Regions from separate parts of the Rossellomorea sp. FM04394 genome, predicted to be linked through region 1. Evidence: a T-box and tRNA genes for the amino acid it is inferred to sense, from the RefSeq annotation. Region 1 holds a T-box; the other holds one or more tRNA genes.
The links. The T-box of region 1 lies ahead of trpS (tryptophan--tRNA ligase). A T-box ahead of a tRNA ligase gene usually reads a tRNA of that ligase, here a tRNA-Trp.
Positions count from the first base shown of each region.

Region 1 (3,137 bases):
GTAAATCTCATATTTATTTATCTTCTAATTTTCAGAAGATTTGTTACTTATTATACATGATAGAGAAATTATTGCAATATGAATTTAACAGTTTTTTTGCGAAATTATCAGATTAATAGGTATATTGTTATTAAAACCTTGATACATAAGGCTTTTATCTGTTTATTTTAGAGAGTTTGTCCCATTACAATTGTTACAAATGTAAATTTCAAATATGGCAACCTCAAATGTTTTGTGCAGGATTTTTCATCCACTGCCCCCTACTTCTATTATAAATATAAGATTCCCAGACTAAATATAAATAATAGAATATATACTTTATTCGTTCACAGGAATTGTAAACCAGCAGGTGTTTCTAGTGTATACGGTTTATGTGGATTTCTATTCTCTTTTCCCGTGCATTGCACGCTGATTTGAATATATATGAACGATGATTGAATTCTACTTTATCCATCATGTATACTTTTATAAAAAACAATTTAAGGAGTACTATGAAACGAATTAATTTTTTCTACATTCTTACACTGCTGTTTTTCATCATCGCCTTTGGGGCTGCTATTCTACAGGGCAAAAACCTGCTTCTTTCTATTATAGACAGTTTGTTCATTATCGGAATTACCTATGCTGTCATAGGGGCCCTCCTCTATATTATTCAAAAGGGATTTTTCAATGGGATCGTGTATGCCCTTAAGAGATTCAGGAAAAGTACGAAACAAGGAAAATACATCTCTCAGTTCGATGATTTGGATGAAACAAAGGATGCTCATGAAGAATATGGCCACAAGCGCTCATATTCCATTACGAAATCATTTCTTATAGTCGGTACTTTTTCGCTCGTATTTTCCATCGCCTTGTCCTATCTCCTGTATACTTGAATTACGAAACTTTATTTTATATAATAAATGTATATGAATGAGAGTATAAGCGTCGATGAAGAGTAGTACCTTTCATCTTTGAATGATAGAGAGCTTGTGGTTGGTGAGAACAAGTATTCATTGGAAAGGGAATGGACTTCTGAGCTTTATTTGTGAAATTGAGTAGCATATAACGGATCAACCTCACGTTAAAGAGGTTCCATGTTCTCATGGACTAAGCTGACTCATTTGAGTACTTAGGGTGGCACCGCGGAAATGATCCCATTCGTCCCTATCTTTATTAGGCCGGATGGGTTTTTATTTTGTTTATTCAGAGGAGGAAGTTAGATGAAGAAAATCTTTAGTGGGATTCAACCGAGTGGTACGATTACGCTTGGTAATTACATCGGGGCAATGAAGCAGTTCACTGAGCTGCAGGAAGAATACAATTGTTATTTCTGTGTAGTGGATCAGCATGCGATCACGGTGGCACAAGATAAAATGGAGCTTCGGAAGAACATCCGCAGTCTCGCAGCACTCTATATTGCTTGTGGCATCGACCCGGATAAATCAACGCTATTCATTCAATCGGAGGTTCCGGCCCATGCACAGGCAGGGTGGATCCTGCAATGTGTGACATATATTGGTGAGCTTGAAAGAATGACACAATTCAAAGATAAATCACATGGTAAAGAAGCAGTTTCTGCCGGTTTATTAACTTACCCGCCATTAATGGCGGCTGATATCCTGCTCTATGGTACCGACTTAGTCCCTGTGGGAGAAGATCAGAAACAGCATCTGGAATTAACGAGAAATCTTGCTGAGCGTTTCAATAACAAATACAATAATATCTTTACTGTTCCGGAAGTCCGGATTCCTAAAGTGGGCGCACGTGTCATGTCCCTACAGGATCCTCTGAAGAAAATGAGTAAGTCCGATGCTAATCAGAAATCATTTATCACGCTCCTCGATGATCCGAAGCTGATCGAAAAGAAAATTAAAAGTGCTGTAACGGATTCAGATGGTATTGTGAAATACGATAAAGAAAACAAACCAGGGGTATCAAACCTTCTTTCTATCTATTCGATACTTGAAGGCAGCTCTATAGAAGAACTTGAACAAAAGTATGAAGGTAAGGGCTACGGAGATTTCAAATCTGACTTGGCTCAAGTAGTAATCAATGCCATTAAGCCGGTACAGGACCGCTACTATGAATTGATTGATTCAGAAGAGTTAGATGACATCCTTGACCGTGGGGCTGAAAAGGCTAACTTTGCTGCAAACAAAATGCTCAAAAAGATGGAAAAGGCCATGGGACTCGGGCGTAAAGAGAGAAAAAGAAAATAGTGATGGTGCCAAGAGCCGCTCAGGCTCTTGGCTTTTTTATTTCCATTCACGGTCACCACCTTCCCCCCACCAAACAAAAAACCTCAAGCCCATTATAGACTCAAGGTTTTCGTTTACCTACTAATTTACCTTAGGACGATTTTCCACTTCCCATAGTTTTTCAAAGAAGGGTTGTCCCTTAATTAAGTTCTCGCAGAGAGTAAGATGCTTGTCCGACCAGCCATACTGTGTTTCTTCGTACAACATTTGCCAAATTTCTTCAAAGTCCATCTCCTGAATGGTCCGATATCGCTGCGGAGCCCATTCCGTGTACCAGTAACGTATTTCTGCCGTGTTATTTGAGCTGTGGAGCTGATCCAGCGCCATAAATAATAATTGCTTCAACTGTCTTTCTTTTCTTGTCAGACCACTCATCATATAAGGACTCGGTGAAAGAATGTGGTATGAATCCTCTTTCTTTCCTTCAGGCTGAATAGCGTAGTGCATCGTTTCATGACTTTCAACCATTTCATAGACAAGCTGTTCCTGCCTTGGAATGAGCCTGCTTTTTCTTATTGGAACGGTATACCCGATCGTATCCACGGCAAGTATTCCTGTCCCATCCGTGACAATGAAGCAATAATCCAGTTGAATTCGTTCATGGTTTTTTCGCAAGTATGCTTTTTGATAGACATTATTGAGCAGTTGTTGAGGTAACTCTGATAAATCATTCTCGATGTAATGAAACAAAACAGTGTCCACTTTAATGAGAGGAACTTGATCCAATAACTCAATAACATCCTCTTTTCTCCACTCGTGAAAATGACAGACATTGTAGCCATTTTCTTCGCCTTCGAACCAATTTACCCATACATCATGAAGATATAACATGATTGACCCCTCGCTTTGCTACAATCTTATTTGTCAATCAGTATAGGCAAATCGGTGTAAATTTAT
Region 1 covers NZ_CP168654.1:1,532,966-1,536,102, reverse strand. The annotation lists gene ACCB35_RS07700 (DUF3899 domain-containing protein) at 492-875, shown strand; T-box leader at 919-1,151, shown strand; gene trpS (tryptophan--tRNA ligase) at 1,203-2,201, shown strand; gene ACCB35_RS07690 (YjbA family protein) at 2,322-3,071, opposite strand.

Region 2 (3,137 bases), 260 kb from region 1:
AGTCGAGCAGGGACGAAAGTCGGGCTTAGTGATCCGGTGGTTCCGCATGGAAGGGCCATCGCTCAACGGATAAAAGCTACCCCGGGGATAACAGGCTTATCTCCCCCAAGAGTCCACATCGACGGGGAGGTTTGGCACCTCGATGTCGGCTCATCGCATCCTGGGGCTGTAGTCGGTCCCAAGGGTTGGGCTGTTCGCCCATTAAAGCGGTACGCGAGCTGGGTTCAGAACGTCGTGAGACAGTTCGGTCCCTATCCGTCGTGGGCGCAGGAAATTTGAGAGGAGCTGTCCTTAGTACGAGAGGACCGGGATGGACGCACCGCTGGTGTACCAGTTGTCTTGCCAAAGGCATCGCTGGGTAGCTATGTGCGGAAGGGATAAGTGCTGAAAGCATCTAAGCATGAAGCCCCCCTCGAGATGAGATTTCCCATCACGTAAGTGAGTAAGATCCCTAGAAGATGACTAGGTAGATAGGTCAGAGATGGAAGCATGGCGACATGTGGAGTTGACTGATACTAATCGATCGAGGACTTAACCACACTATAAAGCGGAGGCGGCTTGAACAGAGACGACAAGCATTTCTGGGCAATCAGAAGAGGGTGCCTTTTACCCTCAGCTGATTGAACTGAAATGACTTCGAGTCTCTAGCCGCCGGAGCTGGAATGGTATCTACTTGAAGAAGCAGATACAACATTGGTCGATATTCGGCTTTCTTGACATCAATTCTTTATCTAGTTTTCAGGGAATGAATTTTATACAAAAATATAAAAAAAGCCTTGAAAAATTATATCTACGCGATATAATAGTACTTGTCCTTAAAAAAGAGACAAGAAATTGTCTGGTGACAATGGCGAAGAGGTCACACCCGTTCCCATGCCGAACACGGAAGTTAAGCTCTTCAGCGCCGATGGTAGTTGGGGGATCTCCCCCTGTGAGAGTAGGACGTCGCCAGGCATATCGTTCCGCAGTAGCTCAGTGGTAGAGCTATCGGCTGTTAACCGATCGGTCGCAAGTTCGAATCTTGCCTGCGGAGCCATCATATTGGAGAGCTGTCCGAGTGGCCGAAGGAGCACGATTGGAAATCGTGTAGACGGTTAACGCTGTCTCAAGGGTTCAAATCCCTTGCTCTCCGCCATAACAATTCTTTTTACTAAGGCCCATTGGTCAAGCGGTTAAGACACCGCCCTTTCACGGCGGTAACACGGGTTCGAATCCCGTATGGGTCACCAACACTTTTATCCGAATGTGAAAAACAAACAATTAATATGTTGGAGGATTAGCTCAGCTGGGAGAGCATCTGCCTTACAAGCAGAGGGTCGGCGGTTCGATCCCGTCATCCTCCACCATGATTTTCACGAAGCGTAGTGAAAAAAATCTTCCATATTATATAAGATTATATAAGTTACAATTATATCGTCGCGGGGTGGAGCAGTTCGGTAGCTCGTCGGGCTCATAACCCGAAGGTCGCAGGTTCAAATCCTGTCCCCGCAATACCATTTTTGACTTGGGATAGCATAATCCTTAATGAGTCACGCATGGATAGTTATTTTGACTAACGTCAAGGTAATGAAACCTATTTTGCTAACGCAAAAAGCTTTGGTCCGGTAGTTCAGTTGGTTAGAATGCCTGCCTGTCACGCAGGAGGTCGCGGGTTCGAGTCCCGTCCGGACCGCCATTTTTATTTTACATAGTGGCTCAGTAGCTCAGTTGGTAGAGCAATGGACTGAAAATCCATGTGTCGGCGGTTCGATTCCGTCCTGAGCCACCATTTATTACTTGATGCCGGTGTAGCTCAACTGGTAGAGCAACTGACTTGTAATCAGTAGGTTGGGGGTTCAAGTCCTCTTGCCGGCACCACTCGAGTGATATAATATTTGGAGGGGTAGCGAAGTGGCTAAACGCGGCGGACTGTAAATCCGCTCCTTCGGGTTCGGCAGTTCGAATCTGCCCCCCTCCACCATTTGTTTTTATCTAAGCAGAATATCTATTCTTATAGGGGTATAGTTTAAAGGTAGAACGAAGGTCTCCAAAACCTTTGGTGTGGGTTCGATTCCTACTACCCCTGCCAATTTTATCATGGCGATTGTGGCGAAGTGGTTAACGCACCTGATTGTGGTTCAGGCATTCGTGGGTTCGATTCCCATCAGTCGCCCCATTAAAGTCACATTTTTATTTCCGTGACATATACTATCAGTGGGCTATAGCCAAGCGGTAAGGCATCGCACTTTGACTGCGACATGCGTTGGTTCGAATCCAGCTAGCCCAGTAGTGCGGAAGTAGTTCAGTGGTAGAACACCACCTTGCCAAGGTGGGGGTCGCGGGTTCGAATCCCGTCTTCCGCTCCAATATTAAGGCGGCATAGCCAAGTGGTAAGGCATGGGTCTGCAAAACCCTGATCACCGGTTCAAATCCGGTTGCCGCCTCCAAAATGTAATGCCGGTGTGGCGGAATAGGCAGACGCGCACGACTCAAAATCGTGTTCCTCTGGAGTGCCGGTTCGACCCCGGCCACCGGTACCACATCGCGGGTGTAGTTTAGTGGTAAAACCTCAGCCTTCCAAGCTGATGATGAGGGTTCGATTCCCTTCACCCGCTCCAACTTACATACGACAGGCTTTCTCATTATGAGGAAGTCTTTTTTATTGTCTAATTATGAAAAATCATCTGTTTAGCATGACTTTCATCGTTATTGACGCTTATCTAATCGACTTCGCTCCATTTACTTTCGATCAAGACCAATATATTTTCAAAACTGGACCATTTATTTTCAATTCCACGATTTTATTTTCAAATTTTCCACTTTTATTTTCAATTCCAAGATTTTATTTTCAAAAACTCATTGCACGCTGGGGTCACCTAACTAAACCAAAGAAGTCCAACCTTTTCATATACCCACCACAACACCAAACCCAAACCCATCTAGTCAAAATTTTACACCTTCTTTGTCAATTGAGTTCCCCTTTTTAAGTAAGCGCTACCATTATAATATAAGAAAGCGATTACATAATTAAGGGTGGTGAGACGGGTGGAACCAAAGATTCAGACTGGACCGGTAAGCAGAGACGTACAAATGAAAGCAGTGACGAAGAAGAAGTTCAAGTATAAGAGCTTGCTGACGTATGCTGCCTTTGTTGGACC
Region 2 covers NZ_CP168654.1:1,274,307-1,277,443, forward strand. The annotation lists rRNA gene ACCB35_RS06330 (23S ribosomal RNA) at 1-539, shown strand, start outside; rRNA gene rrf (5S ribosomal RNA) at 838-954, shown strand; tRNA gene ACCB35_RS06340 (tRNA-Asn) at 962-1,036, shown strand; tRNA gene ACCB35_RS06345 (tRNA-Ser) at 1,044-1,135, shown strand; tRNA gene ACCB35_RS06350 (tRNA-Glu) at 1,155-1,229, shown strand; tRNA gene ACCB35_RS06355 (tRNA-Val) at 1,271-1,346, shown strand; tRNA gene ACCB35_RS06360 (tRNA-Met) at 1,418-1,491, shown strand; tRNA gene ACCB35_RS06365 (tRNA-Asp) at 1,599-1,675, shown strand; tRNA gene ACCB35_RS06370 (tRNA-Phe) at 1,693-1,768, shown strand; tRNA gene ACCB35_RS06375 (tRNA-Thr) at 1,782-1,857, shown strand; tRNA gene ACCB35_RS06380 (tRNA-Tyr) at 1,877-1,960, shown strand; tRNA gene ACCB35_RS06385 (tRNA-Trp) at 1,995-2,068, shown strand; tRNA gene ACCB35_RS06390 (tRNA-His) at 2,080-2,155, shown strand; tRNA gene ACCB35_RS06395 (tRNA-Gln) at 2,195-2,266, shown strand; tRNA gene ACCB35_RS06400 (tRNA-Gly) at 2,271-2,345, shown strand; tRNA gene ACCB35_RS06405 (tRNA-Cys) at 2,353-2,426, shown strand; tRNA gene ACCB35_RS06410 (tRNA-Leu) at 2,436-2,519, shown strand; tRNA gene ACCB35_RS06415 (tRNA-Gly) at 2,524-2,597, shown strand; gene ACCB35_RS06420 (carbohydrate ABC transporter permease) at 3,070-3,137, shown strand, end outside.
Region 2: it has a tRNA-Trp gene. The T-box ahead of trpS (tryptophan--tRNA ligase) is inferred to sense a tRNA for this amino acid. The anticodon was not compared.